DNA from 4 places in the Variovorax sp. V213 genome. Region 2 is predicted to be linked to each of the others. Evidence: predicted binding sites of a transcription regulator. Region 2 holds the regulator's gene; each other region holds the start of a gene.
The links. Region 2 encodes sigma-54, which starts transcription at its own class of promoters, with help from an activator protein. Its sites were predicted from a motif close to TGGCANGNAANCTGCTTT; they were not measured.
Positions count from the first base shown of each region.

Region 1: ACAM55_RS23375 (TorF family putative porin) is a predicted target of sigma-54. The motif match lies at 2,377-2,394, and genes of this name have one in related genera.
Region 3: ACAM55_RS12875 (PQQ-dependent methanol/ethanol family dehydrogenase) is a predicted target of sigma-54. The motif match lies at 2,247-2,264, and genes of this name have one in related genera.
Region 4: hmpA (NO-inducible flavohemoprotein) is a predicted target of sigma-54. The motif match lies at 4,385-4,402, and genes of this name have one in related genera.

Region 1 is NZ_AP028664.1:4,944,708-4,951,976, reverse strand. Features, by position in the region: gene ACAM55_RS23390 (serine/threonine protein kinase) at 1-435, shown strand, start outside; gene ACAM55_RS23385 (hypothetical protein) at 428-565, opposite strand; gene ACAM55_RS23380 (YifB family Mg chelatase-like AAA ATPase) at 682-2,223, opposite strand; gene ACAM55_RS23375 (TorF family putative porin) at 2,442-3,263, shown strand; gene glnK (P-II family nitrogen regulator) at 3,327-3,665, shown strand; gene ACAM55_RS23365 (ammonium transporter) at 3,694-5,226, shown strand; gene ACAM55_RS23360 (SMP-30/gluconolactonase/LRE family protein) at 5,491-6,423, shown strand; gene ACAM55_RS23355 (LysR substrate-binding domain-containing protein) at 6,435-7,269, shown strand, end outside.
Region 2 is NZ_AP028664.1:4,693,675-4,700,943, reverse strand. Features, by position in the region: gene argS (arginine--tRNA ligase) at 1-741, shown strand, start outside; gene ACAM55_RS22225 (SPOR domain-containing protein) at 749-1,486, shown strand; gene ACAM55_RS22220 (thiol:disulfide interchange protein DsbA/DsbL) at 1,659-2,306, shown strand; gene lptA (lipopolysaccharide transport periplasmic protein LptA) at 2,461-3,189, shown strand; gene lptB (LPS export ABC transporter ATP-binding protein) at 3,186-3,980, shown strand; gene rpoN (RNA polymerase factor sigma-54) at 3,998-5,593, shown strand; gene ACAM55_RS22200 (phospholipase D family protein) at 5,604-7,208, shown strand; gene ACAM55_RS22195 (hypothetical protein) at 7,210-7,269, opposite strand, start outside.
Region 3 is NZ_AP028664.1:2,694,932-2,702,200, reverse strand. Features, by position in the region: gene ACAM55_RS12895 (DSD1 family PLP-dependent enzyme) at 1-584, opposite strand, end outside; gene ACAM55_RS12890 (hypothetical protein) at 717-1,028, opposite strand; tRNA gene ACAM55_RS12885 (tRNA-Arg) at 1,313-1,389, shown strand; gene ACAM55_RS12880 (cytochrome c precursor) at 1,448-1,978, opposite strand; gene ACAM55_RS12875 (PQQ-dependent methanol/ethanol family dehydrogenase) at 2,332-4,122, shown strand; gene ACAM55_RS12870 (high-potential iron-sulfur protein) at 4,133-4,477, shown strand; gene pqqB (pyrroloquinoline quinone biosynthesis protein PqqB) at 4,581-5,513, opposite strand; gene ACAM55_RS12860 (sigma-54-dependent Fis family transcriptional regulator) at 5,751-7,269, opposite strand, start outside.
Region 4 is NZ_AP028665.1:901,159-908,427, reverse strand. Features, by position in the region: gene ACAM55_RS29445 (hypothetical protein) at 41-487, opposite strand; gene ACAM55_RS29440 (LysR family transcriptional regulator) at 902-1,795, opposite strand; gene ACAM55_RS29435 (class I SAM-dependent methyltransferase) at 1,929-2,834, shown strand; gene ACAM55_RS29430 (DUF1330 domain-containing protein) at 2,807-3,094, opposite strand; gene hmpA (NO-inducible flavohemoprotein) at 3,164-4,348, opposite strand; gene norR (nitric oxide reductase transcriptional regulator NorR) at 4,487-6,094, shown strand; gene ACAM55_RS29415 (substrate-binding domain-containing protein) at 6,083-7,195, opposite strand.

The DNA of each region.
Region 1 (7,269 bases), 250 kb from region 2:
AACCTGGCCCAGGCCGAGAACACGCGCGAGGGCTACGAAGCCTATCTGCGCCGCTACCGGCGCGGCCTGCATGTGCGCGAGGCCCGCAATGCGCTTGCCGAGCTGAACCGGCTCTCGACCACCGTGCCGGCGGCGCCCGGCACCACGCCGGCGAACGCCGTTCCCACCGTGGTGGCGGGCGGCGCCACCACGCCGCCGGCCGCACAGCCGGCCGCCCCTCCCGGCATGGGACGCGTGGTGCTCAACATACGGCCTTGGGGCCAGGTCCTGGTCGACGGCGCCGAGCGCGGCGTGAGCCCGCCGCTCAAGTCACTGTCGCTGCGCCCGGGCATCTACAACATCGAAGTGCGCAACGGCGACCTCGACGTGTACCGGCAGCGCGTGACGGTGCAGGACAGCCGCTCGGCGCCCGTGGTGAGCCACGAGTTCAAATAGCGGCGTCGGCCGCCCGGCGCCAGCGCTGCGCGGCGACCAGCGCCAGCACCGCGGCGTGATGCAGCGCGAGGCTGAAGGCCAGCGATGACTGCGCCCGGCCGAGGCCCAACTCGCGCTTGACCGGTTCCATCAACAGCGCAAAGGCGTAAAAGACGCTGCCCAGGTGATGAGCTGGCCGACAGACAGCCAGCCGACCATGCGACGGCCGTAGAGGGTGGGAGCGGGTGGGTTCACTGCGGATCGGCTTCAGTGCCGCAGTGCCCGACGGTACTGCACCGCCTCCGCCACGTGCTCCGCCCGCACCGACTCGGCACCCGCCAGGTCGGCCACCGTGCGCGCCACCTTGAGCGCGCGGTGCGTGCTGCGTGCCGACCAGCCGAGCTTGGCGGCGGCATTCACCATGAACTTGCGCGCCGCATCGTCCAGGGCGGCGTGTTCGTCGATGGCACCGGCCTGCAGCGCCTGGTTGGCGCTGCCCTGGCGCTGCAGCGCGAATTCGCGCGCGGCGACCACGCGGGTGCGGATGCTGCCGGTCGATTCCCCGGCGGGCGCCCCGAGCAACTGCTGCGCCGAGACCGCGGGCACTTCGATGTGCAGGTCGATGCGGTCGAGCAACGGGCCGCTGAGCTTGCCCTGGTAGCGCAAGATCTGGTCGGGCGTGCAGCGGCAAGCCTTCAGCGTCGAGCCCAGGTAGCCGCAAGGGCACGGGTTCATGGCCGCAATGAGCTGGAAGCGGGCGGGAAACTCGGCGCGCCGGGCGGCCCGCGCAATGGTGATGGTGCCGGTTTCGAGCGGCTCGCGCAGCGCCTCGAGCGCGGAACGCGCGAACTCGGGAAATTCGTCCAGGAACAGCACACCATGGTGCGCCTGCGAGATCTCGCCCGGCCGCGGGGGCGAGCCGCCGCCGCCCACCAGCGCGACGGCGCTCGACGTGTGGTACGGCGCTGAGGTGGGCCGGGTCATCCAGCGCGCGGTCGAGAAGCTGCCGCCCAGGCTGGCGACCGCCGCACTCTCAAGCGCCTCGTCCACGCTCATGGGCGGCAGCAGCCCGGCAAAGCGCTGCGCGAGCATGGACTTGCCCGAACCGGGCTCCCCGACCATCAGCAGGCTGTGTCCACCCGCGGCGGCGATTTCAAGGGCGCGCCTGGCGCCTGCATGCCCCTTCACGTCGGCCAGGTCGGCGTACGTCGGCATGGTGGCAGCGGCCGCGGCGTGGACCCGGGCCCAGCCGTCCGCGGCGGGTGGCTCGGCCTGCTGCAGCGCCGCGTCCTCGGCCATGAAGCGCCGCACCACGTCCAGCAGGTGCCTGGCGCCATACACCTCGCCGCCGGGCACCAGCGCGGCTTCCTGCGCGCTTTCGGTGGGCAGCACCAGGCGCGTGGCGATGCCGCGGGTGTGCAGGGCAAGCGCCATGGCCAGCGCGCCGCGTACGGGCCGCAGCTCACCCGAAAGAGAGAGTTCGCCGGCAAATTCGTGGCCGGCGAGGCGGGCGGCCTGGATCTGCTCGCTGGCGGCGAGGATGCCGAGCGCAATGGGAAGATCGAAGCGGCCGGAGTCCTTTGGCAGGTCGGCCGGCGCCAGATTGACGGTGATCCTCTTGTTGTTCGGAAACTCGAGGCCGGCGTTCTGGATGGCCGAACGCACGCGTTCGCGCGCCTCCTTGACTTCGGTTTCCGCCAGCCCGACGAGCGTGAAGCTCGGCAGGCCGTTCGCCAGATGCACCTCAACCGTGACACTGGCCGCTTCCAGCCCAAGCAAAGCACGACTTTGCACCAAAGACAGGCTCATTTTTATTACTCTCCCCATTGTGGTGCGCCCATTTTGGGTTGGGCTCGTGCACCGCCGGGGCCTGGGAGCCCCGCACATGAAACGTTTGTAATTTTTCATCGGGGGTTTGTGGATCGGCGGGCCCCAGGCGCGCAGCAGGGGGAACGAGCACTTTGGCACGCTCCCTGCTACGAAACGATGTCCCCTAACTATCCAATCAACCCCGAGGAGTCTCGATGATGCACCGTAAATTCGCCCAGGCAATGGCCGTGGCCGCCCTTGCCGCACTGCCGATGCTGGCGAGCGCCCAACTTACGGGCAACGTGGCCCTGACCAGCAACTACAAGTTCCGCGGTCAGGACCAGGACATGATCGGGAAGAACGACTACGCCAAGACCAAGGGCTTCAAGCCCGCCATCCAGGGCGGCTTCGACTACGCATTCGGCGAAAGCGGCTTCTATATCGGTAACTGGAATTCGAGCGTCAACTGGCTGCAGGGCAACAGCATCGAGAGCGACATCTATGGCGGTTACAAGTTCAAGGCCGGCCCGTTCGACCTGGACGTGGGCGCACTCAGCTACATCTACCCGGGCAACAGCCGCGGCAACACCACCGAGCTGTACGGCGCCGGCACCTGGGCCGACGAAGCGATCGGGTCGTTCACGCTGAAGTACTCGCACACCGTGTCCAAGGACTACTTCAACTACGCGGGCAACAAGGACGGCTCGGGCCTGAAGGGGCGCAACACCGGCTACCTGAACCTGTCGTACAGCAAGGAAATCGTGCCCAAGGTCACGCTGAAGGCCGCCGTGGGCTACACCCACATGTCCAGCGACATCCGCAGCCTGGGCTACAAGAGCTACGTGGACTACAACGTGGGCGCGTCGTATGACTTCGGCAACGGCCTGTCGCTGGCGGGCTCGGTGCAGGGCGCCAACAAGAAGAGTTCCTACCTCGCGCTGAGCAACCCGGGCTACGACTTCGGCTTCGGCACCTTCGGCCAGCAGTACTACTCGCCCAACAAGGCGCGCTTCATCGTCACCCTCAGCAAGACGCTGTAAACACAAAAACAAGGTGCGGCCCAAGCTGCCGCACCATTCATTCCATCCAAGAAGGAGAAAGTCATGAAGCTGGTCACAGCCATCATCAAACCGTTCAAGCTCGACGAGGTGCGCGAAGCACTGTCGGCCATCGGTGTGCAAGGCATCACGGTCACGGAAGTCAAGGGTTTCGGCCGCCAGAAGGGCCACACCGAGCTGTACCGCGGCGCCGAGTACGTGGTCGACTTCCTGCCCAAGGTCAAGATCGAAGCGGCGGTGTCCGACGATCTCGTCGACCGCGTGATCGAAGCCGTCGAGGGTGCTGCCCGCACCGGCAAGATCGGCGACGGAAAGATCTTTGTCTACAACCTCGAGCAGGTGGTCCGCATCCGCACCGGCGAAACGGGCCGTGAAGCCCTCTGACCAGCCAAGGCCCGAAAGAACAACGACTATGAAAAAACTGCTTGTCTCTCTTGCGCTCGGCTTGAGCGTGTTCACTGCCGCTTTTGCGCAGGCACCCGCGCCCGCCGCGGAAGCGCCGGCCGCTTCGGCACCGGCTGCCGCCGCTCCGGCGCCCGCGGCTGCGCCCGCTGCCGCGGCACCCGCTGCCGCAGCGCCTGCCCCTGCCGAGGCAGCGCCCGCCGCGGCTCCCGCTCCTTCTTTCAACAAGGGTGACACCAGCTGGATGATGCTGTCCACGCTGCTCGTCATCATGATGACCGTCCCCGGCCTGGCCCTGTTCTACGGCGGCCTGGTGCGCAGCAAGAACATGCTGTCGGTGCTCATGCAGGTGATGGTCACCTTCTCGATGATCGTGGTGCTGTGGCTCATCTATGGCTACAGCCTTGCGTTCACCGAGGGGAATGCCTTCTTCGGCGGATTCGACCGGCTCTTCATGAAGGGGATCTTCGATCCGGCCACCGGCGTGTTCGCGCCCGGCGCCACCTTCAGCAAGGGCGTCTACATCCCCGAACTGCTGTTCGCCGCCTTCCAGGCCACCTTCGCCGGCATCACCTGCTGCCTGATCGTGGGTGCTTTCGCCGAGCGCGCCAAGTTCTCGGCCGTGCTGCTGTTCATGGTGATCTGGTTCACCTTCAGCTATGCGCCGCTCGCGCACATGGTCTGGTTCTGGATGGGCCCGGACGCCTACACCGCCGCCAACGTGGTGGATGCACAGAACGCCAAGGCTGGCCTGATCTGGCAATGGGGCGCCCTCGACTTCGCGGGCGGCACCGTGGTGCACATCAACGCAGCCGTGGCGGGCCTGGTCGGTGCCTTCGTGATCGGCAAGCGCGTCGGCTACGGCAAGGAAGCCTTCACGCCGCATTCGCTCACGCTCACCATGGTCGGTGCCTCGCTGCTGTGGGTCGGCTGGTTCGGTTTCAACGCAGGTTCGGCCCTCGAAGCCGGCACCAGTGCCGTACTCGCCTTCATGAACACCTTCACCGCCACCGCCGCAGCCGTGCTCGCATGGTGCATCGGTGAAGCACTGATGCGGGGCAAGGCCTCGATGCTGGGTGCTGCTTCGGGCGCCGTTGCAGGCCTCGTGGCCATCACCCCGGCCGCCGGCAACGTCGGCCTGATGGGCGCCATCATCATCGGCTTCATCGCCGGCTTCGCCTGCCTCTGGGGCGTCAACGGCCTCAAGAAGCTGCTGGGCGCGGACGACTCGCTCGACGTGTTCGGCGTGCACGGTGTCGGCGGTATCGTCGGCGCGCTGCTCACCGGCGTGTTCAACACCCAGGCACTCGGCGGCCCCGGCCTCGTGGGCGACTGGGTCACGGCCAGCGTGGTGTCCAACGGCATCGGCGCCCAGGTCTGGATCCAGCTCAAGGGCGTGCTGCTGACCATCGTCTGGTCGGGCGTGGTGGCGTTCATCGCCTTCAAGATCGCCGACCTCACCATCGGCCTGCGTGTGTCGGAAGAAGAAGAGCGCGAAGGCCTCGACATCTCCTCGCACGGCGAGACTGCATATAACAGGTAACCCCAAAGCAATAGGCAACCCCCCAGTCTTCGCGCACTTCGTGTCGCTTCGCCAACCCCCCTGCCGGGGGCAACACCAGAGGCCCGGCAAAGCCGGTTCCTCGGTGTTCCACGAAGAAGGCATACGGCGCAAAGGCTGGTTATAAGAACCACAAGAAGCGATCCTTTTTCAGCAAGGTCTCCTTTGGATGTTCAGCCCGCGAGCGCTTCGGCGCCAGCGGGCTTTTTTTTGTCTTCGGGGCCGCGGATGCACAATCCGCAGATCATGTGGACCACCCTCGAAAACAGCCTCTGCGAGCTCGGCGAATCGCCGTTCTGGCACCCGCAAGAACGCGCGCTTTACTGGCTCGATATTCCGGGGCGCGCGGTGCTGCGCACGCGCGGCGAAATCGGCACGCCGTCGGCCAGGGTGGAGCGCTGGGCCTTGGCCACCGAGCCCGGCTGCATGGCGCCGGCCAGGAGCGGCGGCTTCGTGATCGCGCTGCGCGACGGAATCTACCGGGCCCGCGAATGGGGTGGTGAACTGGTCGCGATGGCGCGCGTGGCGCATGACGTGCGCACCATGCGGTTCAACGACGGCAAATGCGATGCGCTCGGCCGTTTCTGGGGCGGTTCGCTCAACGAGGCCAAGGACCGGGCCAACGCCGCGCTCTACTGCTTCGATGCGCGCCCCGGCACCGGCGTGGCGCCCACATTGGCGCAGATGGCCAACGAGTCCACCACCGCCAACGGACTCGCGTTTTCGCCCGATGGCCGCACCCTCTACTGGGCCGACACCGCCGCGCACGTGGTGCGTGCGTGGGACTGGGACGCCGAGGCCAACTCGCTCTCGCGTGCGCGCGTGTTCCACCAGTTCGAGGCCAAGCCCGAAGGCTGGGCACCCGAGTCGCCCGTGCGCTACGAAGGCCGGCCCGATGGCGCCACGGTCGATGCGCAGGGCCACTACTGGGTCGCGATGTTCGAAGGTGCACAGCTGCTGCGGTTCGCGCCGTCCGGCGAGATCGTCGCCTCGGTGTCCGTCCCCGTTCAGTGCCCGACCATGCCCTGCTTCGGCGGCGACGACCTGAAGACGCTCTTCGTCACCAGCGGGCGCAAGGGGCGGCCCGCCAGCGAGATCGAGAGGCTCCCGGCCTCGGGCAGAGTGATTGCGATGCAAGTCGACATTCCTGGCCTGCCGGTCAATTTCTTCGAAGATTGAGAGGCCACGCGATGGCCCTGCAGCACATCCCGCCGATCCAGTGCCTGCTGACCTTCGAGACCCTGGCGCGGCTGCGGCATGCAGGCCGCGCGGCGGACGAGCTGTGCGTCACGCCCAGCGCGGTGAGCCACCGCATCCGCCAGCTGGAATCGCATGTGGGCTTCAAGCTCTTCGGCCGCAGCGACTTCAGCCTCACGGCCGACGGCGCGGCCTACCTTGCCAACGTGCGCACCGGCCTTGCGGCGCTGCAGGCCACGCCGGGCGGCCATGCGGCGCAGCAGCGCGCAACACGCCTGCGCATCGCCGTCACGCCCACCTTCAGCCGTGTGTTCCTGATGCCGCGACTCGAATTGTTCCGCAACATCTGCCCGGACATCGAACTGGTGCTGCAGGTGTCGATTCCGCTGCTCGACGTCACGGCCGAGCAGGCCGATCTCGAAGTCCGCTATGGCAGCGGCGCATACGCCGACTGCGAACACCGGCTGCTGCTGGAGGAAGAGGTGGTGCCCGCCTGCAGCCCGAGCTATCTCAACGAGTTCGGACCGTTCAATGGTTTCCGCACCGCGGCCGAGATCGCGAGCGCACGGCTGATCCGCAGCCCGCTGGAGCCCTGGGGCACCTGGTTCGCGAGCTGCGCAATCGACCAGCCCGAGCCGCACGTCGGCTCCCAGTTCAACGACCTGGGCCTGGTCTACGACGCGGCCGCGAGCGGCTTTGGCGTGGCGCTGGTGCGCCTGAAGATGGGCGCCGCCTGGTTCGAATCGGGCCGGCTGGTGCCGCTCTCCGACCGGCCCGTGCCGTCGCCGCACCGCCACACCATCTGCTGGCAGCCCGGCACTCTGGAGC
Region 2 (7,269 bases):
GACGGTACGTACACGTACTTCGTGCCTGACGTCGCCTATCACATCGCCAAGTGGGAGCGCGGCTTCCACAAGGTCGTCAACATCCAGGGCACCGACCACCACGGCACCATCGCGCGCGTGCGCGCCGGGCTCCAGGCCGCTGGCGTCGGCATTCCCGCGGGCTACCCCGACTACGTGCTGCACACCATGGTGCGCGTGATGAAGGGCGGCGAAGAGGTCAAGATCAGCAAGCGCGCGGGCAGCTACGTCACCTTGCGCGACCTGATCGAATGGACCAGCACCGATGCCGTGCGCTTCTTCCTCCTGAGCCGCAAGCCCGACACCGAATACACCTTCGACGTCGACCTGGCCGTGACCAAGAACAACGACAACCCGGTGTATTACGTGCAGTACGCCCATGCGCGCATCTGCTCGGTGCTGGCCGGCTGGGGCGGCGACCCCGCCGTGCTCAAGAACGTCGACCTGTCGCCGCTCGAAAGCCCGGCCGCGCAGGCGCTCATGCTGCTGCTCGCCAAGTACCCCGCCATGCTCACGGCCGCTGCGAAGGATTTCGCGCCGCACGACGTCACTTTCTACCTGCGCGAACTGGCGGCCTGCTACCACAGCTACTACGACGCCGAGCGCATCCTGGTCGACGAAGAGCCGGTCAAGCTGGCGCGGCTCGCGCTTGTCGCCGCCACCGCGCAGGTGCTGCACAATGGCCTCGCGATTCTCGGCGTCAGTGCGCCGAGCAAGATGTGAAATGACCATGAAGAAGACAAACAGACAACGCGGCAACATCGTCATCGGGCTCATCGTCGGCCTGGTGCTGGGGTTGGGTGTCGCGCTGGGCATCGCGGTCTACGTGACCAAGGTGCCGATCCCGTTCGTGACCAAGACCCAGCGCGGCGGCGCCGAGCAGGATGAAGCCGAGGCCCGCAAGAACCGCGATTGGGACCCCAACGCGCCCTTGGCGGGCAAGGCCGGCGCACCCAAGCCGGCTGCCACCGGACCCGTCGCGCCGGCCGGCGGCGACACCACCGCCGTGGCACCGGCCACCGCACCGCCGCCGGCCCCGCCGGCCCCGCCGGTGCCCGTGGTGGTGGCTCCAAAGCCCCCGCGTCCGGCGCCGGTGCCGGCCGAGGCCAATCCGCTGCCGCCGTCGAACGATCCGCTGGGCGACCTTGCCCGCGCGCGGGCCGGCGGCAGCAGCAGCACCACCACCGCTTCCGCCGCGCCCAGCAGCAACAGCGGGGCAGCGGGGGCCGATCCGTTCATGTATTTCGTGCAGGCTGGCGCCTTCCGCACCACCGAAGACGCCGAGGCCCAGCGCGCCAAGCTGTCGTTGATGGGCGTCGAGGCCCGCGTCACCGAGCGCGAGCAGGCCGGCCGCACCGTCTACCGGGTGCGCGCGGGCCCGTTCAACAAGAAGGACGATGCCGACCGCCTGAAAGAGCGGCTCGACAGCGGCGGCCTCGAATCGGCGCTGGTGCGCGTCCAGCGCTGAGATCGACGAGCCGCCGGCCGCGGCATCCGCGAGCGGCGGTCACGAATATTCTTTAAGCTTCGCCGCGCGGCACGGGCCGCCGCCGACCCGGATTGTCCTGGGCAAGCCGCATGCGGGAACTCCGCGCGGCGCGCCGGCTCAGTCTGCCGTACCCAACAGGAGAACTCTTTCAATGAAACGTCGTGATTTTTCGCTGGCCGCCACCTCGCTCGGGGTGCTTTCCCTGGCTGGCAACACCGCGCACGCCCAGGCGCGCGTGCCCAAGGCCGGCACCGAGTACCTGGTGCTCGACAAGCGCGTGGCGGTCGATGCGCCCGCGGGCAAGATCGAAGTGATCGAGTTCTTCTCGTACAACTGCCCGCACTGCAACGATTTCGAGCCGCAGCTCGAAGCCTGGCTCAAGACCGTGCCGAAGGAAGTGGCCTTCCGCCGCGTGCCCGTGCCTTTCGTGGGCAACGACGTCGAAGCCAAGCAGCGCCTGTACTACGCGCTCGAAACGCTGGGCAAGGTCGACGAATTCCAGCCGAAGGTGTTCGACGCGATCCACAAGCAGCGCCAGAACGTGAACGGCGACGCCAACATCATTGCCTGGGCCACCGCCAACGGCCTGGACGGCGCCAAGTTCAAGGAGGTCTTCACCTCGTTCGGCGTGGCCAGCAAGGCCAAGCGCGCCTCGCAGATGACCGACGCCTACAAGGTGGCCGGCGTTCCGGCCCTGGCCATTGCCGGCCGCTGGTATGTGGACGGCGAAACGGCCGGCAACATGACCAAGGCGCTCCAGGTCACCAACTTCCTGATCGGCGAAGCCAAGAAGGGCTGACCCCCTTTTCCGGGGGGTATCACCTGCGGCCGGCGGAGCCGGTTTCGCGGTGTTTCCGGATGGATGTCAAGCCCGCTTTGGCGGGCTTTTTCATCCGTGCGTGCAGGGCTGGCGCCATCTGCCGCATACAATGCAGAGCAAGTTTCGTGCCTCTATGACATTGCACTCCTACTCCAACACCACCCCTCTTGTTCGCCGCCTCGGCCGCCTGACTCGCCTGAGCGTTGGCGCGCTGTTGCTGGCCGGTCTCGCCTCGGGCGCCCTGGCCGAGACGGCCGACCGCACCAAGCCGATGAACATCGAGTCCGACGCGATGCGTTATGACGACCTCAAGCAGACGAGCGTGTTCACCGGGAACGTGCTGGTCACGAAGGGCACGATCATCATCCGCGGCGCGCGCATCGACGTGCGGCAGGACGCCGAGGGCTACCAGTACGGGGTGGTCACGGCGGCTCCCGGCAAGCGGGCCTATTACAAGCAGAAGCGCAATGCGCCCGACGAGTGGATCGAGGGCGAGTCCGAGGTCATCGAATACGACAGCCGCGCCGACAACGTCAAGTTCATCCGCAATGCCGTCATGCGCCGCCTGCTGGGCGCCACGCCGAACGACGAAAGCAGCGGCGCGCTCATTGTCTATGACCAGAGCAACGACACCTACACGGTCAACGGTTCCACCGTGCCGCCGAACACCGGGGTGAATGCGCCCGCGGGCGGGGGGCGGGTGAAGACCATCCTGACGCCCAAGAGCGCCACGGCGCCCGCGCCAGGCGCCTCGGCTCCGGCCGGCGGACGGGCCGCGCCAGCGGCGCCCCAGCCGGCACCCGGTGCCGGCCTGCGCTCGACCACCACGCTCGGCGGCGGCGAAGGGGAAGGGCGCAAGTGATCGAAGCTGCTGGAATCCAGAATACCAACGGCACGCCGGGCAGCCGCCTGGTGGTGCGGGGCCTGCAGAAAAGCTACGGCAGCCGCAAGGTCGTCAAGGATGTCTCGCTAGACGTTCAAAAGGGCGAAGTCGTCGGGCTTCTGGGCCCCAACGGCGCCGGCAAGACCACCTCGTTCTACATGATCGTGGGCCTGGTGCGGGCCGATGCTGGCGAGATCACCATCGACGGCGAACCCATTGCGCACATGCCGATCCACCGGCGCGCCCGCATGGGCCTGAGCTACCTGCCGCAGGAAGCCTCCATCTTCCGCAAGCTCACGGTCGAGGAAAACGTGCGCGCCGTGCTCGAGCTCCAGCGCGAGCCCGATGGCAATGGCAAGCCCGCCCCCCTGTCCAAGCAACGCACCGAAGAGCGGCTCTCAGGGCTGCTGGCCGACCTGCGGGTGGATCATCTGCGCGATTCTCCGGCGCTCGCGCTCTCGGGCGGCGAACGGCGCCGGGTCGAAATTGCCCGCGCGCTGGCCACGCAGCCGCGCTTCATCCTGCTGGACGAGCCCTTTGCCGGCATCGACCCGATCGCGGTGATCGAGATCCAGCGGATCATCAGCTTCCTGAAAGAACGCGGCATCGGCGTGCTCATCACCGACCACAACGTGCGTGAAACGCTGGGCATCTGCGATCACGCGTTCATCATCAGCGACGGGCATGTGCTGGCACAAGGCACGCCCTCGGAGATCGTCGACAACGCCGAAGTACGCAGGGTGTACCTCGGCGAGCACTTCCGGATGTAAGGGAGGAGTCGGTCTCCATGAAGCAAGGGCTGTCCCTTCGCGTCTCGCAGCATCTGGCGCTCACGCCCCAGCTGCAGCAGTCGATCCGGCTGCTGCAGCTCTCCACGCTCGAACTGAGCCAGGAGGTCGAGCAGATGCTGGACGAGAACCCGTTCCTCGAACGCACCGCGGAAGAAGCGGCGCGCGAGGAATTCGGCCTCGATGCCATCGATACCCCGGTGCCGCGCGATGAGTCGTCGGGCGAGGCCGGCGAGAGCGACTTCGCCTCGGCCCCGACGAGCAGCGCGGCCACCACATCCAGCGAAACCACCGCGGCGGCCGACACCGACATTCCCGCCGCCGACGCCACCGAGCGCGAGCCCGACTGGGAGGGCGACGGCACCGTCGACATGGCGCCGGACGACAGCGAGTGGGGCAGCGACGCCCCCGCGCGCCAGAACAATCTTGGCGACGACGAGCGCGCCGACGCCACCGAACTCGCGCGCAGCCAGGAGTCGCTGCAGTCCTTCCTGCACCGGCAGGCGCTCAGCCTCCGGCTCAACGAGAACGACAGCGCCGCGCTGCGCTTCCTGATCGAATCGCTCAACGACGACGGCTACCTCGAAGATTCGCTGCCGGCGCTGGCCTCGGGCCTCGCGGGCGACGACAACGACCAGTTCGACGAACTGGTGCATCACTTCCAGGTGGCGCTCGGCCTGCTGCAGAGCCTGGAGCCGGCCGGTGTCGGCGCGCGCGACCTGGGCGAATGCCTCGGCATCCAGCTGCGCGCGCTCGCGAGCGAAGACGAAACCGAAGAGCATGCCCTGGTCCGCAAGACCGCCATTGCCATCTGCAAGCAGCCGATGGAGCTGCTCGCGCGGCGCGACTTCAAGCGCCTGGCCACGCTCACCCGCACCAACGAAGACCTGGTGCGCTCGGCGCTGCAGATCATCGCGCGCCTGGAGCCCAAGCCGGGCCGCCGTTTTGTCGACGTCGAGCGCAACATCGTGATCCCCGACGTGATCGTCACCAAGATCGGCCGCGGCACCAACGTCAAGTTCCGCGTCATGCTCAACCCCGAGGTGATGCCGCGGCTGCGCGTGCACGACATCTACGCCGGCGCGCTCAAGTCGCACAAGGGCGAGGGCAGCCAGGCGCTGTCGCAGCGGCTGCAGGAGGCGCGCTGGTTCATCAAGAACATCCAGCAGCGCTTCGACACCATCCTGCGCGTCAGCAACGCCATCGTCGAGCGGCAGAAAAGCTACTTCGTGCACGGCGAGCTCGCGATGCGGCCGCTGGTGCTGCGCGAGATCGCCGACGAGCTCGGCCTGCACGAATCGACCATCTCGCGCGTGACCACCGCCAAGTACATGGCCACGCCCTTCGGCACGGTCGAGCTCAAGTACTTCTTCGGCTCAGCGCTCGGCACCGAGACCGGCGGCAATGCATCGAGCACCGCGGTGCGCGCGCTGATCAAGCAGTTCGTGAGTTCCGAGAGCATCAAGAAACCGCTGTCCGACAGCCAGATTTCCGAGATGCTCAAGGAGCAGGGCATCGAATGCGCGCGCCGCACCGTGGCCAAGTACCGCGAGGCGCTGCGCATCGCGCCCGCCAACCTGCGCAAGGCGTTGTAGAAAGCCGTCGATGGCCGGTCGCCGCCTGCTGTCGCGCTGTGGGCATTGGGTCTTCGCCATGGCGGCGGCGCTGCTGCTTGCCGGCTGCGCCACCCTGCCCGACGAAGCGCCGCGCCCACCCACCAGGGCCATGGCCGTGTCGGCCGACACCGCGCTCGGCAAGATCGCCCTGGCCGCGCAGCCCGACCCCGACCTCAGCGGTTTTCGCCTGATGCCGGGCGGCGACTTCGCCTTCGACACGCGCATCCAGCTCGCGCGGCGCGCCCAGCGCACGCTCGACGTGCAGTACTACCAGATCGAGAACGACGAGACCGGCCGCTACCTGCTGCGCACCCTGCGCGACGCCGCCGGGCGCGGCGTTCGCGTGCGGCTGCTGATGGACGACCTCTACACCTCGGGCGAGGACGAACTGCTGCTCGGCCTTGCCGCCACGCCGAACGTCGAGTTGCGCCTCTTCAACCCGTTTCCGGCCGGGCGCGGCAGCCTGCTCAAGCGCTTCGCGGCCTCGCTCTTCGACTTCAGCCGCGTCAACCGGCGCATGCACAACAAGCTCTTCATTGCCGACGGCGCCATGGCGGTGGCGGGCGGCCGCAACATCGGCAACCAGTACTTCAGGCGCACGGCGGGCGAGAATTTTCTCGATCTCGACACCTTCGTGACCGGTGCGCTGGTGCCGCGCCTCGGCACCCTGTTCGACCAGTACTGGAACAGCGCCTACGTGCGGCCCATCCAGTCGGTGGTGGCCACCGGTGTGCCGCGCGAAGAGTTGCAAAAGCGCTTCGAAGCCGCCACCGGCCCCGACACCACGCCGCCGCCGCCTCGGCCCGCCCCCAACGACCTGCTGGGCTACAGCCCGATGGCCGAGGACCTTGCCACTGGCAAGCTCGGCCTGATCTGGGCCCTTGCCGAGGCCTACGCCGATTCGCCCGACCGCGTGATCGGCAAGACGGCGTCGTACGGCGGCGTGCCGCTGCTCGACGTCGACAGCGTGCGCTACAACGTGGTCGAGCAGATGCGCCGCGCGCGCTCCGAAGTGACCATCGTCTCGCCCTACCTGATTCCGGGCGAGGCCGGCCTGGAGGTGATGCGCGAGATCCGCCGTCGCAACGTGAAGATCAGCGTGATCACCAATTCGCTCGCCGCCACCGACGAGCCCCTGGTCCACACCGCCTACCGCCGCTACCGGCCGGACATGCTGAAGCTGGGCGCCGACCTGTACGAGCTCAGCACCACGCGCACCCGCCGCAGCGTGCGGCTCGGCCTCTTCGGCACCTCGGTCGGCCGGCTGCATGCCAAGTCGGCCGTCATCGACCGGCAGGTACTTTTCGTCGGCTCGATGAATTTCGATCCGCGCTCCGAAACGCACAACACCGAGATCGGCCTTTTCATCCGCAGCCCCGAGATGGCGCAGCAGGCGCTCAAGCTCATCGACGTGCTCAAGCAGCAGGGCGCCTACCGCTTGCGCTTTGCCGAGGGCGGCAACCCATCGCGCATCGAGTGGATCAGCGAGGAGGCCGGCAAGACCACCGTGCTGAACGAGGAGCCCGACTCCGATTTCTGGGGCCGCGCCATGCTCGAGCTGCTGGCGCCGCTCACGCCCGAGAGCCTGCTTTAGCTCAGCTTGCGCGCACGCCCGACAGCAGCTTGAGGCCCAGCAGCACCATCACGCCGCCGGC
Region 3 (7,269 bases), 2.0 Mb from region 2:
GGTATGTGTTGCAGATTGCCGGCGTAGGCCTGCAGGCCGCGCAGCTTCAGGCGCGGCTCGGCCGCAATGCGGCCTGCGAGCTCGAGCACCTGCGCCTCGCTGGCGGCGCCGGTGCGGTTGTAGCCGGCGCCGTAGTCGACCAGCACCTCGAGCGGGTGCGTCAGGCCGAGCGTGGCTTCGGCAAGGTCGGCCGCGTTGCGCGGGTCGTCCACCACCACCATCATTCCGCCGGGGCCTGCGAGCCTGGCAAGCTTGACCACCCGTGCGATCTTGCTCGGGGTGACGGCGGGCGAGGTGATCAGTACGCCCGGAATGCCGGCCTTGACCATCACCTCCGCCTCGCCCAGCGTGACGCAGCTCACGCCGATGGCGCCCGCGGCCACCTGGCGTCGCGCAATCTCCACGGACTTGTGCGTCTTGACGTGCGGCCGCAGGCCCACGCCCCGTGCCTTGGCAAACGCGGCCATGCGTTCGATGTTGCGCGCGAGGGCGCCAAGGTCGAGCAGGAGTGCCGGCGTATCGAGCGACTGCCGCCCGCCGGCAATGCCGATCAGCGGTGTATTGACTTGCGTGTCGGGAAGCATGAGAGAACTTTCAAATGCGGGAGGGCAATGCCTGGGGGACGGCGTGATGCGGAATCGAACGGCGAAATGATCGCACCGAAAGGCATTCTGATGGCGCCTCGCGTCTGCCGGGGCGGCGCAGGGGAAAGCCCGTCAGTCGCCCCGCGATGGTGTTCGGCGCGCGGTGCGCCTGAGCGCCAGCCACCACAGCAGCGCCGCATTGAGGGCCCACCCTCCCGCAAGGACGATGAGTGCGGTTTGCGCTACGCCTGGCGCCAGATCGAGCGTCAACAACGCCAGCGACCACGGCAGCGCCCCCGCGATGGCCGCCAGCATGGCCGTCTCGCTCTCGGGGAAGGCTGCGGACGAAACCACGCACACCACGCCCGCGGCTGTATAGGCGAGCGCGCCGAGGCTCCACCACGAAGGAAAGAGCGGTCGAGAGTTCGAGTCTGCGGTGTGCATATGGTGAAGATTGCCGATGGCAGCATCATGCCGCGACAGCCGCTCGCGCGCAGCCGTGTAGGGCTTCAGGCGGCGAGCGGCGCCAACCATGCGTCTGCGATGCAAGCAGCGGACCGGCGGGCCGGCACGTGGATGTGTGGGTAGAATTCGGCCTTCCCGGCGAGAAGCAGAAACGGCCAAGCCGTTGAATTGCCTGGTGTGGCCCTGCTTGGGGACGCGAGGTATGAAGGTTCGAAACCTTGTGTGCCAGCCAAGCTTCTTTCTTCTTCCGTCCGGCCCGGAATCTGCCCGTAGCTCAGTTGGATAGAGCACCTGCCTTCTAAGCAGGTTGTCGGGGGTTCGATCCCCTCCGGGCAGGCCATCTCAAACCTTCACGCCAGCGTTACCGCTCCCGCAGGCCTGCCCGCGGCGAAAGTCGTTCATCCGGGAAACTGCACCACCGGGCCGCCAGGCTTGGTACCCGGCGGAACAAAAGCGGGCGCAGGGTCGCCGCCGCGACCGAGCGAGCGGGTGTAGCTGTGGATGGCCTTCAAGTCTGCGTCGGTCATCGCGCGCACGTTGAACCATGGCATGGGCGGGCGGGGCGTCATGGCGCGCGCATGCTTCACCCACTGCTGCTGGCTCATGTCAGCCATGAGCAAGCGCAGATTGACCGCGTATGTGGTGCCCCACGGACCGGACCAGCCCAAGGCGTCACCGGTCAGCCACAGCTTCTCGTCCACCTCGCCGTTCTTCGTGGCGTAGCCGGGCGTATGGCAATCGTTGCAGCCCGCGATCATCACCAGGTAGCGGCCGCGCTGGATTTCGCCCTTGTTCGCCTTCTGGCTGCCGCCTGTTTGCGCCCCGGCCAAGGCTGAGGACAGGAGGATGGCCAACACGGCGGTGGAGCGCGCAACGCGGCGAATCAGATGAGCAGTCGGGGCGGCATGTGGATTCGTGCAATCCTTCATTGGCTGGCTCCTGGGTTTGGCGTTCATGTCGAAGTTGACATGGCACCACGGTAGCCCTCGGCGCCGGGCCGCGCATGGGCGCTTCAGCCATTTCTGCCTGGTTGTTTTGTCACGGGCACCGCGGCGTAGTCGCGATCGACGGCCACTGTGGCGAGATGCAACGGTCACAGCCCTGGCACCGTTCGACCTTGTAGCAGTGCAGCGGGAAAACCCGCGACCGGAAGCCCCTACGACGCTCTGGATGGCGCCTGGAAGGCGGCCTGGCGCGTGGCACGGACATTGCCCCCAATCCTCGTGAAGGCATGCCTGCGGGCACGCCCGAGCCGCTATCCACACCCACGAGGAGACACCCCATGCAATTGAAGCTCTTGAACGCGCTCATGGCCATCGGCCTGGCCGCGGCCGGCAGTGCCGGCGCGCAAGTCACGGACAAGATGATCCAGTCCGAAGCCACCGCCAACGGCAACGTCCTGACCTGGGGTGTGAACACCCAGGGCCAGCGCTACTCGCCGCTGAAGCAGGTCAACACCGGCACCGTGTCCCGGCTGGTGCCGGCATGGGCCTTCTCCTTTGGAGGGGAGAAGCAGCGGGGTCAGGAGGCGCAGCCCGTGATCCACAAGGGCAAGATGTTCGTCACCGCTTCCTACTCGCGCATCTACGCCCTCGACGCCACCACCGGCAAGAAGCTGTGGAAGTATGAGCACCGTTTGCCCGAGGGCATCATGCCCTGCTGCGACGTCGTCAACCGCGGTGCGGCGCTGTACGACAACCTGGTGATCTTCGCCACGCTCGACGCCCAGCTGGTGGCGCTCGACCAGAACACCGGCGACGTGGCCTGGAAGGAGAAGATCGACGACTACGCGGCCGGCTACTCGGCCACCGCCGCGCCGATCATCGCCAACGGCCTGATCCTCACCGGGGTGTCGGGTGGCGAGTTCGGCATCGTCGGCCGCGTCGAGGCGCGCGACGCCAAGACGGGCCGCATGGTGTGGTCGCGCCCCACGGTGGAAGGCCACATGGGCTACACCTACGACAAGGACGGCAACAAGCAGGAGGCGGGCATCTCGGGCACCGTCAACAACAGCTGGCCGGGGGACCTCTGGAAGACAGGGGGCGCTGCCACCTGGCTGGGCGGCACCTTCGATGCCAAGACCGGCCTGGCCTACTTCGGCACCGGCAATCCGGCGCCGTGGAACAGCCACCTGCGCAAGGGCGACAACCTGTTCTCCTGTTCGACCGTGGCCATCGACGTGAAGACCGGCCAGATCAAGTGGCACTACCAGAACACGCCCAGCGACAGCTGGGACTTCGACGGCGTGAACGAGTTCGTCACTTTCGACATGGACGGGCGGCGCGTGGGCGGCAAGGCCGACCGCAACGGCTACTTCTACGTCAACGATGCCACCACCGGCCAGCTCCTCAACGCTTTTCCCTTCGTCAGGAAGACGACCTGGGCCGACGGCATCGACCTGAAGACCGGCCGCCCGAACTACGTGGCCGAGAACCGCCCCGGCGACCCGGTCGCCAGCGATGGCAAGAAGGGCAACTCGGTCTTCGCGGCACCGGGTTTCCTGGGCGGCAAGAACCAGATGCCGATGGCCTACAGCCCCGACACGAAGATGTTCTACGTGCCCGCCAACGAATGGGGCATGGACATCTGGAACGAACCGGTGGCCTACAAGAAGGGCGCCGCCTACCTCGGCTCGGGTTTCACCATCAAGCCGCTCAACGAGGACTACATCGGCGCGCTGCGCGCGGTCGATCCGAAGACCGGCAAGATCGCCTGGGAGGTCAAGAACGGCGCGCCGCTGTGGGGCGGTGTGCTCACCACCGGCGGCAACCTGGTGTTCTGGGGAACGCCCGAGGGCTACCTGAAGGCGGCCGACGCCAAGACCGGCAAGGTGCTGTGGGAGTTCCAGACCGGCTCGGGCGTGGTGGCGCCGCCGGTCACCTGGCAGCAGGGCGGCGAGCAGTATGTGTCTGTGGTCTCCGGCTGGGGTGGCGCGGTGCCGCTGTGGGGCGGCGAGGTGGCCAAGAAGGTCAACCTGCTGGAGCAGGGCGGCATGGTGTGGGTCTTCAAGATCCCCTCTGCCGGCACCACGCGCACCGCCCGCGCGGGCGATGTCCGCACCGCATCCAACTGAGGGGAGCGCCATGACGGATCGCAACAGCGAAGGGGGCCGCGACGCCTCCCGCCGGGATTTCGTCGGCCGCGCGGTCGGCGGTGTTTGCCTGCTGGCGGCAGTGCCGGTGCGCGTGCTGGCCGCGCCGCCGCGCGTCGAGGAGAACGACGAGACGGCAGTGCAGCTCGGCTACAAGCACGATACGAAGAACGTCGACAAGAAGAAGTACCCCCGCCATGCGGCGACGCAGGAATGCGTGAACTGCGCCATGTGGCAGGGCACGCCCACCGATGCCTGGGCGGGCTGCGCGATGTTCGGGCGCAAGCAGGTCGCGGCCAAGGGCTGGTGCATGGCATGGGCGCCCAAGCCCGCCTGAGCGGCGCAGCGCGCGGCCCGCGCCCTTCAGCGCGGGGACGCGCGGTGGCAGGCGGGCTTCGCGCCCTGCCTGCTGGTGCGGCGCAGCGACTGGCCGGCCGCATTCACAGCGAGATCTCCATGCCGTCGTAGGCCACCTCGATGCCATGGCTTTCGAGCACCTTGCGCTGCGCGCTGGCGGCATCGAGGATCGGGTTGCTGTTGTTGATGTGGATCAGCACCTTGCGCCGCGCCGACGTGGCCAGCATCGCGTCCACCATGCCGGCGCGCGAGCCGGCGCCGGTCTGCGGCAGATGCCCCATGTCGCTCGCGGTTCGGGTGCCCAGGCCCGCGTGGCGCATCTCGTCCTCGGCCCAGAAGGTGCCGTCGAGCAGCAGGCAGTCGGCGTCGTGCATCCAGCGCAGTTCCTGCGGGCCCACCTCGGCGAGGCCCGGCGCATAGAAGAGGCGTCGGCCGTCGCGCAGGTCCTCGATCAGGAGGGCGATGTTGTCGCCCACCGTCTGCTCGCGGCGGTGCGGCGAATAGGGCGGGGCCTTGCCGGGGATGGCCACGGCGGTGAAGCGCAGCGACGGAAAGCCCGCGACGCTGAAGTCGACAAGGGTCTGGGTGCCGGCCACGGCCAGCAGGTGCCAGCGCGTGCCGCAGTAGTGCTCCAGCACGCTGAGCACAGGGAAGGAAGTGGTCAGGTCCTCGAACACGCAGGGCGTGGCATAGAGATCGATGCAGGGCCCTTCGCGCAGGCCGAGCAGCCCGGCGACGTGGTCGATCTGCGCATCCAACAGCACCACCGCCTTGATCGGCGTGTCGCGCAGTCCGTGGCGCGGATGCAGCTGGGCGTGGCTGCGGATCTGCTGGCCGATGTCGGGCGATGCGTTGAGCAACACCCACGATTCGCCATCGGCGGAGACGGCGACCGAGCTCTGCGTGCGCGCGCAGGCATCGAGCACGCCCTGGCGCTGGCCTGCGCACATTTGGCAGTTGCAGTTCCATTGGGGAAAGCCGCCGCCCGCGCCGGAGCCGAGGACGAGAATTTTCATGAGGCCTCCAACGCCGGGGTCGACCATTGCATGAAGTCTCCTTGTATGGGCTGTACCGGGCCGGGCGGAATTGCCGGGCGGCGACATTGCGCAAATCGCATGCCTACGGGGCGCGATACACAAGGTGCGCCGAAAAGCGGTTGGCTTCCCTTGGGCGAGCGCGCGAATTGCTCCAGGCTGGTACAGCGCCGTGCGGCGCTGGCACAGGGGTTTACCCGAGGCTTCGCACGCGCCCCGTCAATCGCGATTGTTCCAGCGCAGCTTGCGATAGATGGTGTTGCGGCTGATGCCCAGGCGCTTGGAGGCGACGGAGATGTTGCCGTCGGCCGCCGCGAGGGCGCTGCGGATCATGTCGATCCCGGCTTCCCCCAGGGTGCGCGGAACCTCTGGTGGAGCGTCCGGCCGGGGCTCGGCGTCGGGCGTGGGGCGCATCGTGTGCTCGGGCACGGCAGCAGCGTGCGCCGCCTCCGGCAGGGCGGGCGCTCCAGGGGGAGGCGGCGCCGGTGCCTGCGCTGCCGCGAGGGGCGCGGCGTGAGGCCGCACGCGCCGGGCATCCTCCAGGAAGTCGTCCGACAAGTGGTGTTCGTAGATGTGGCTTTCGCCCGCGCCCATCACGGCGGCGGTGCGAAGCACGTTGGCGAGCTGGCGCAGGTTGCCCGGCCAGGCATAGGCCTTGAAGAGCGCCAGCACCGAGGCGTCGATCTCGGGCGTGTCCTGCGGGCATTCGGCCAGCAGGATGCGCCGCGCCACCACGTCGAGGTCGCTGCGCTCGCGCAGCGCCGGCAGCCGCACCACGAGGCCGTTGAGGCGGTAGTACAGGTCTTCCCGGAAGGTGCCGGCGTCGATCATTTCGCGCAGGTTGCGGTGCGTGGCGCCGATGACGGCGATGTCCACCGGGATCGACTTGAGGCTGCCCAGCGGAGTGACGTTGCGCTCCTGCAGCACCCGCAGCAGCCGCGCCTGCAGGGACAGCGGCATGTCGCCGATCTCGTCCAGGAACAGCGTGCCGCCGTTGGCCTGCACGATGCGCCCCACCGAGCCCTTGCGGCGCGCGCCGGTGAAGGCGCCGTCCTCGTAGCCGAACAGCTCGGCCTCGATCAGCGACTCGGGAATGGAGGCGCAATTGACCGCCACGAAGGGCTGTCGGGCGCGATTCGAGTCCTGGTGCACGGCGCGCGCGAGCAGTTCCTTGCCCGTGCCGGTTTCGCCGAGGATGAGCAGCGGAATGTCGCGGTTGATGACGCGCCGCACTTTCTGCAGCGCGGCCGCGATCTGGGCGTCGCCGGTGTCGAGGTAGTGCAGGCCGGAGAAAGGAGGATGGGAGGAAGGGCTGGGGTGCTGCGTCGCTGCGGCGGCGGCGCCCGCCGCCTGCACCGGAGGAGCGCCCGCCCCGCCGGGCATGCGCGGCTCCACCGAGGTCACCGGCATGTCCAGCACCACCCCGCGCTGCGGCCCGTTGAATCGGGCGCTGACGTGGAACTGCTGCCCATTGGCCGCATGCAGCATCATCGGCGTGGGCAGCGGCGCGCGGAAATGGTCGAACACGGCCGAGGCCGTGATGCCGAACAGGCTCGTCAGGCTCTGCATGCGCAGCGCGGCGATGCTCATGTCCAGCTGGTCCAGTGCGCCGCGGTTGGCGCCCAGGATCTTGCCGTCGACGCCGACGACGATGATCCCCTCGAGCAGCGTGCCGATGAACTCCGCGCGGCCATGGAAGTGCAGCCGCAGGCGGTTGCCGTAGTCGTCCGACAGCCAC
Region 4 (7,269 bases), on a different replicon from region 2:
CGCGGCGGCCGGGCCGTTCGCACAAAAACGCGCGCCTCTGTCATTCCCCCCCGATACAGAGCCGATGCCAGCGCACCACGCGCTGGCCGCAATAGCGCTCGACGACGCGCGCAACGAGCTCCGTGTTGCCGGACGTCTCCCATCGCCTGTCGAACCAGACCATGGCCTCGTAGAGGTTGTCGGAGTCGCCCGTCGAGTCGTACCTGTCCATCAGTGCAACAGAGAGTTCCCGATTTGCAAATTCGTCTCCACTGCCCGCTTCGTTGCGCAGCAGATCGAGCCTGGACGAGGCCGCGAGATGGACTCGAGGCGCTTTCCGCGTGGCTGCGATCGCTGCGATGGGACTGTGTATCGCCGACGCCATGAGGGCGCCGGATAGAAACGCCCCGCTCGCGAAGGCGCCGATGAGCTGGATGCGCTTCGAGTGCCGGAGCTTGAGTACGCCGTGTGCCCCTGCGCACAGGCGTCGAACAGTGCGGTGGAACATGAAGAACTTTCTGAGGCCGGCTGTGGTGCTGTGCAAGGCTAGGCGATCGGCGAGGCGGACGCGTCATCGGAATCGATGATGCGGCACTGCTGTGGCTGTCGTTGTTGCGATTTTTTTGAGACTGCCGTGGTGCGAGCGGACATGCGAGGTTCGCGGCACGCCATCCCGTTTTCTACCGTCCGGTAGAAATCCAGCGATCGACCTTCGCAAAGGCCTTGGGCCACTGCAAGAAGCTCCTCACGCGCGGCATTCATCAGTGCACCCGAAACGCAGCGTACTACCGGCGAGCGGCCTCCACAATTGGACGAAAGGCATAGAGCGCCCGCGAAGATTGCGCGCCGCCTGCGCTGCGAACACAACATGAAGTCGTCATTAACGGTGAGTGACAAATTCAGCTCACCAGCGGGGCGCGACCTATCCCGTGATGATCGGCCGCAGCGTATCGATCTCTTCGATCATGAAGTCGAAGAATGCAGCGACGCGCGGCGTGTGCCGCAGGTCGGCACGGGTCAGAAGCCGCCAGATCCGCGCCAGCTCGGGCACGGGACCGAGCACGCGCACGAGTTCGGGCTCCGCATCGGCAATGGCGGTAGGCAGCGGCGCAATGCCCACGCCGGCTTTCACGGAATAGAGCAGGCCGAGCACGCTGTTGTTGCGCGCAACCACCCTGCCGCCGGGAGCCACGTCGCGCAACCACTTGGCTGCACGATGGTTGGCCATCGTCTCGTCGAACCCGACCAGGTCGTGCTGCGCGAGCGCCTCGATCCGATCGGGCTGGCCGCAGCGTTCGATGTAGGCGCGGCTTGCATACACCGCCCAGAGCGAGTCGCCGATCTTGCGCCCGACCAGTTCGTTGTCCTCGGTATCGCCGGAGCGCAGGGCGACGTCCGCTTCGCCCTTCATCAGGTCGAGGTACTTGTCGCTCATCACGAACTCGACGCGCAGCCCGGGGTACCGCGCATGAAAGCGGTCGAGCAGTGTCGTCTGCGTGATGCGGTAGACCAGCGGCTCGGGGCAGGTCACGCGGATCACGCCCACCGCTTCGAGCCTGACCGATTCGAGTTGCCGTTCAAGCGCGGCCACGGCCTGCGCGACGCCCTCGGCATAGGGCAGCAGCGCCTCGCCGAACTCGGTCAGCCGGTAGCCGGTGGGATGGCGCTGCACGAGCGGGCGCCCGAGGCGGCGCTCGAGCTCGGCGAGCCGGCGCTGGACGGTGGACTGGTTCACCTTCAACGCCCGGCCCGCGGCCAGCGTGCTGTGGTGGTGGGCCACGGCCAGAAAGTACTTGAGGTCGTTCCAGTCGAACATGGCGCGAGCTATGCGTTTGTGCGGCCCCATTCTGCATTCCTGCGGCTTACGCCGGGACATGTCGACGCCTATGCTGGGTTCAACCAGGGAGTGCAAGCCACCCAATGCCATCCGGCGACTGAAAGGATCGATGATGACGAACCCGTTGATCGCACCCACAGTGGACGCGCAAGCGTTCAAGACCGCCATCCGCAGCGAGTGGGACCACGCAGCCCCGGGGTGGAACGGCCACGCCCCGCAGATACGGCAGTGGCTGGACCGCGCCACCGGGGCCATGCTCGAAATGGCCGGCGTCACAAAGGGCGCGCGCGTCCTCGACGTGGCCGCCGGCGCAGGCGACCAGACCCTCGACGTGGCGCAGCGGGTCGGGCCCGATGGCTTCGTGCTCGCGACCGATCTGTCGCCCGTGATCCTGGGCTTGGCGCAGGACAACGCCCGGCGCGCTGGCTATGCCAACGTGCAGACCGAAGTGTCCGACGGCGAAAACCTCCCGGTCGAAGCGGCCAGCTTCGACGCCGTGGTTTGCAGGCTCGGGTTGATGTTCTTTCCGGACCCGCTGCAGGGCCTGCGCGAGATGCACCGTGCGCTCAGGCCCGGAGGTGGTGCCTGCACGCTGGTGTTCGGAAGGCCCGAGCGCAATCCGTGCGTCACGACCCTGATGTCGACGGCGATGAAGCATGCGGGGCTGGCGCCGCGCGACCCGTTTCAGCCCGGCACCCTGCTGAGCCTGGGCCGGCCGGGGCTGATCGACGAGCTGTTCAAGGAGGCCGGCTTCACCGAGGTGGCCACCACGACGATCGATGCGCCGTTCAAGCTGCCCTCGGCGCGCCACTACCTGGATTTCGTTCAAGCGTCGGCAAGCCCGGTCCGGCAGATCCTGGGCCGGTTGGACGCCGGTGCCGCCGCCGCCGCATGGGCCGAGATGGAGGAGCGCCTCGCCGCCTTCAATACTGCGTCCGGCTGGGAAGGCCCGAACGAACTCCTGCTGACCGCGGGGTGCCGATCGCCGCTTCAGCAGCCCTCGACCGCCACCAGGTAGTCGACCGCCGCCGGCTGCCGCAGCGCCAGCAGCGGCGCATACTCGGGCGAGGCGAACCAGTCGCGGATGTGCTGCATCGAAGGAAATTCGATCACCACCAGGCGGCTGGGCTTCCAGTCGCCCTCGAGCACTTCGAGCGTGCCGCCGCGCACGATGAAGCGGCCGCCGAATTTCTGTATGACGGGCAAGACCTGCGCCTTGTACTTGTCATAGGTCTCGTGGTCCTGGATCTCGGTCTGCGCAATCAGGTAGGCGGTCATGGCGGGCTCCTTCTTTTGCCGGCCATCATGCGGATGGCCGGCACGCGAGGCAATACCCTGCCGGCGCTCTCAGGCCTCCAGTGCCTCCAGCGGTCCGAAGAACTCGTAGCGCAGCTGCTGCTTCGGCACGCCGAGGGCCAGGCCGCTGGCGTACACCGCCTTCATGAAAGGCTTCGGGCCGAGGAAGTAGAGATCCACGTCGCGGTCGGCCGGCAGCTCCTGCGCCAGCAATTCGCGCGTGACGAAGCCCGTGGCATGCGGCCGGTCGGCATCGCGCGGCGTGTCGTAGACGTAGAGCGGCTTCACGTTGGCGTGCTTGGCCGCCAGCGCATCGACGCGCGCACGGAACGCATGGGCACCGCCATGCCGCGCCGCGTGAATGAAATGCACCGGGCGGCCGGTGTGCGCCACCGATTCGAGCATGCTCATGGCCGGCGTGATGCCCACGCCGCCCGTCACCAGCACGAGCGGACGTGTGCCCTCGCCCGCAGGCTGCAGCACGAAGTCGCCGCAAGGCGCCTGCACCTTCAGCAGCGTGCCGACGGCCGCGGTGTCGTGCAGCCAGTTCGATGCCTTGCCGCCCTCTTCCTTCTTGACGCTGATGCGGTACCAGGGCTTGCCCGGTGCATCGGACAGCGAATAGTTGCGCCGCAAGGGTTCGCCGTCGATGTTCAGCACCAGCGTGAGGTACTGCCCCGGCGAGAACGCCAGCAGCGGACCGCCGTCGGTCGGCTCCAGGTAGAACGAGGTGATGATTTCGCTCTCGTCCTCGCGCCGGGCGACGCGGAACTCGCGCTCGCCGCGCCAGCCGCCAGTCTGCGCGGCGTTGGCACGGTAGACCTCTTCCTCCGCGGCAATGAGAAGCGCCGCCAGCGATTGGTAGGCCTCGCCCCATGCCGCGATGATCTCGTCGGTCGCGGCGTCGCCGAGCACGTCCTTGATGGCGCGCAGCAGGCAGGCGCCGACGACCGGATAGTGTTCGGGCAGCACGCCCAGCGCGGCGTGCTTCTGGATGATGCGCGGCAGCGCGCCGGCGATTTCATCGAGGCGATCGATGTGCGCGGCATAGGCCAGCACCGCGCCCGCGAGTGCGCGCGCCTGGCTGCCGGCGGCCTGGTGCGCCTCGTTGAAGAACGCCTTCACTTCCGGATGGCTCTCGAACATGATCCGGTAGAAGTGGCTGGTGATGGCCTCTCCGTGCGCCTGGAGTGCGGGCACGGTGGCTTTGACGATGGCGATGGTCTGCGGGTTCATGGTGGGGCTCGAATCGGAAGTGAACGACGCTGATGCCTCTCACGATCCGTGCCAGTCGGACGGCACCCGCCAAGTGCCCGTGGGCATTGGGGAAATTCTTTTTGTGGTCAAATTCGCAACAGGATCAATGTTGTATTTATGACCACAAACAGTGTCAATAAGACCACCAACGAGGCGGCCGGACCAGCCGCCTCGGCGAGCGAAGGCGGCCGATACCGCTCGCTTCTGGCCGCGGCGCGCGGCCTGGTGCAATGCGATGCCGCCGCGCTGCTGCGGCTGGACGGCGATGTCCTGCGGCCGGTGGCCGCGGACGGCCTGAGCGACGAGACCCTGGGCCGGCAGTTTCCGATCGCCTCGCACCCGCGCTTTGCGCGCCTGCTCGAGAGCGGCCGGGGCTTGCGCTTCGCCCACGACTGCGGCCTGCCCGATCCGTACGACGGCCTCGTGGCCGGCCAGCCGGGCATCCTGCCCGTGCACGACTGCATGGGCGCGCCGCTGCGCCTGCACGGCACCGTCTGGGGCCTGTTGACGCTGGATGCGCTCGAGCCTGGGGCCTTCGAGACCGTGAGCCCGGCGCAGCTCGATGCGCTGGTTGCCCTGTTCGAAACCGGCATCGAGGCCGCCCAGACCATCAAGGACATGGAAGCGCGCGCCATGCGCGAGCAGGCCGTCGTGCAGGCCCTGCGGTCGGGCCACGGTTCCGCGCGCGAGCTGCTGGGCAGCAGTAGCGCGATGAAGCAGCTGTGCAGCGAGATCGACACCGTCGCGGCCTCCGACCTCACCGTGCTGCTGCTCGGCGAGACCGGGGTCGGCAAGGACCTGGTGGCGCAGCGCCTGCATGCGCATTCGCGCCGCCGCGAGCAGCCGCTGGTGCAGGTGAACTGCGCGGCGCTGCCCGAGACGCTGGCCGACAGCGAGCTCTTCGGCCACAAGCGCGGCGCGTTCACCGGCGCGATGCAGGACCGCAGCGGCAAGTTCGAGATCGCCGACGGCGGCACGCTCTTTCTCGACGAGGTCGGGGAGCTGCCGCTGACGGTGCAGGCCAAGCTGCTGCGCGTGCTGCAAAGCGGCGAGGTGCAGCGGCCCGGCAGCGACCGCACGCTGAAGGTCGACGTGCGCGTGATTGCGGCCACCAACCGCGACCTGCCGGCGGCGATCGCGCAAGGGCGCTTTCGCGCCGACCTCTACCACCGGCTCTCGGTCTATCCGCTGGTGGTGCCGCCGCTGCGCGAGCGCGGGCGCGACGTGGTGGCGCTGGCCGGCGGCTTTCTGGAAGAAAACCAGCATCGCCTGGGGGCGCGCAATCTGCGCTTGTCACCGGCCTCGAAGGCCGCCCTCCTGGCGCACAGCTGGCCCGGCAACGTGCGCGAACTCGAGCACGTGGTCAGCCGCGCGTCGCTGCGGGCGTTCACGGAGCAGCGCCGCGGCGCGCGCTGGACGGCGATCGAGCCGCATCACCTGGCGCTCGACGCTGCGGCTGCCGGCAGTGCCCAGGCACTGTCCGCGCCACCCCTGCCCTCCCACGCGCCCGCGGCGGCTCCGGCGGGCGCCCCCGCGGTGCTTGCCGCCGCGGGCGGCACGTTGCGCGAAGCCACGGAGGCGTTCCAGCGGGCGTGGCTTGCGGACGCGCTGGCGCGGCATCACGGACACGTGGCCAACGCCGCGCGCGAGGCCGGCGTCGATCGCAGCAACTTCCATCGGATGCTGCGCAAGCTCGGCATGCGGCCGTCCGCGTCAGGCGACTGAACGCGGGCCGCGCCTGGTGGGCGGCCCCGGGCGAAGCGACTCGAAGGCCTCCGCCAGCGACAGCACGCGGCCGCAGTTCACCGCCTGGTAGCCCGGCAGCCGGTTCACCGCCTCCTGGTAGGCATCGCTGCGCAGGATGGCCAGCATCCGCTGCACGATGGGCGCGGCGAGCGAACGCTCGTCGCACAGCAGGAAGTAGCGCTCCACCTGGTTGGAGATGAAGTCCAGCTTGAACTGGCGCGCCGGCGTCTCCACGCCATAGCCCGCATCGGCCATGCCACTGGCCACGAAGGCCGCCACGGCCGCATGCGTGAATTCGCATTGCTCGTAGCCCTTGATCGATTCGGGCGCGATGCCCTGCTCACGCAGCTGCAGGTCGAACAGGTAGCGCGTGCCCGAGCCCGCCTGCCGGTTGATGAAACGGACGCCGGGACGCGCCAGGTCGGCCAGCGTGTAGATCTTCTTCGGGTTGCCCGGCGCCACCATCAAGCCCTGGTGCCGCGTGGCCATGCCGATGACTTTCTGCGTGTCCGGGTTGAGCCAAGCGCCGTAATGGGCGACGGCCTCGCCCTCGAACGCGCCGAGCGGCACGTGAAAGCCCGCCACGTCGCAACTGCCGTGGTGCAGCGAGGCCACGGCTTCTTCGCTGCCGCAGTAGCGCAGATCGCCCGGCACCTGCGCCGCAGCCAGGAAGCCGTGCAGCGCCTCGATGGCGAAGCCGTGGCTGGCGTGAATGCGCAGCAGGGTCGGCGCGGTGGGGATCAGCTTCTCGATCTCGGCGCCCAGCTCGGACGCCAGCGAATCCAGCAGCGGCGACAGGCGCGCCGTGATGCGGCGGTCGGCCCACACCAGCTTCTCGCCCAGCGGGGTCAGGCTGGAGCCTTTGCCCCGCTGCATGGCCACCAGGGGCTGGCCGAACAGGGTTTCGCCCTGGCGGATGAGTTCCCAGGCATGGCGGTAGGACACGCCGCTCGCGGTGCAGGCGCTCGACAGGCTGCCGTGCTCCAGCACCTTCACCAGCAGTTCGATCACCCGCGGCGCCAGCGCCGCACCGTCGGGCTGGCGAATGGTCCATTGCGGCTTGATGTGCACTTCATGCATGAGTTTCGGCTTTCTAAAGCATATTTATTGGGCTGAACGCCTCATATTGTGGCGTCTTGCGTCGCTCCATACAC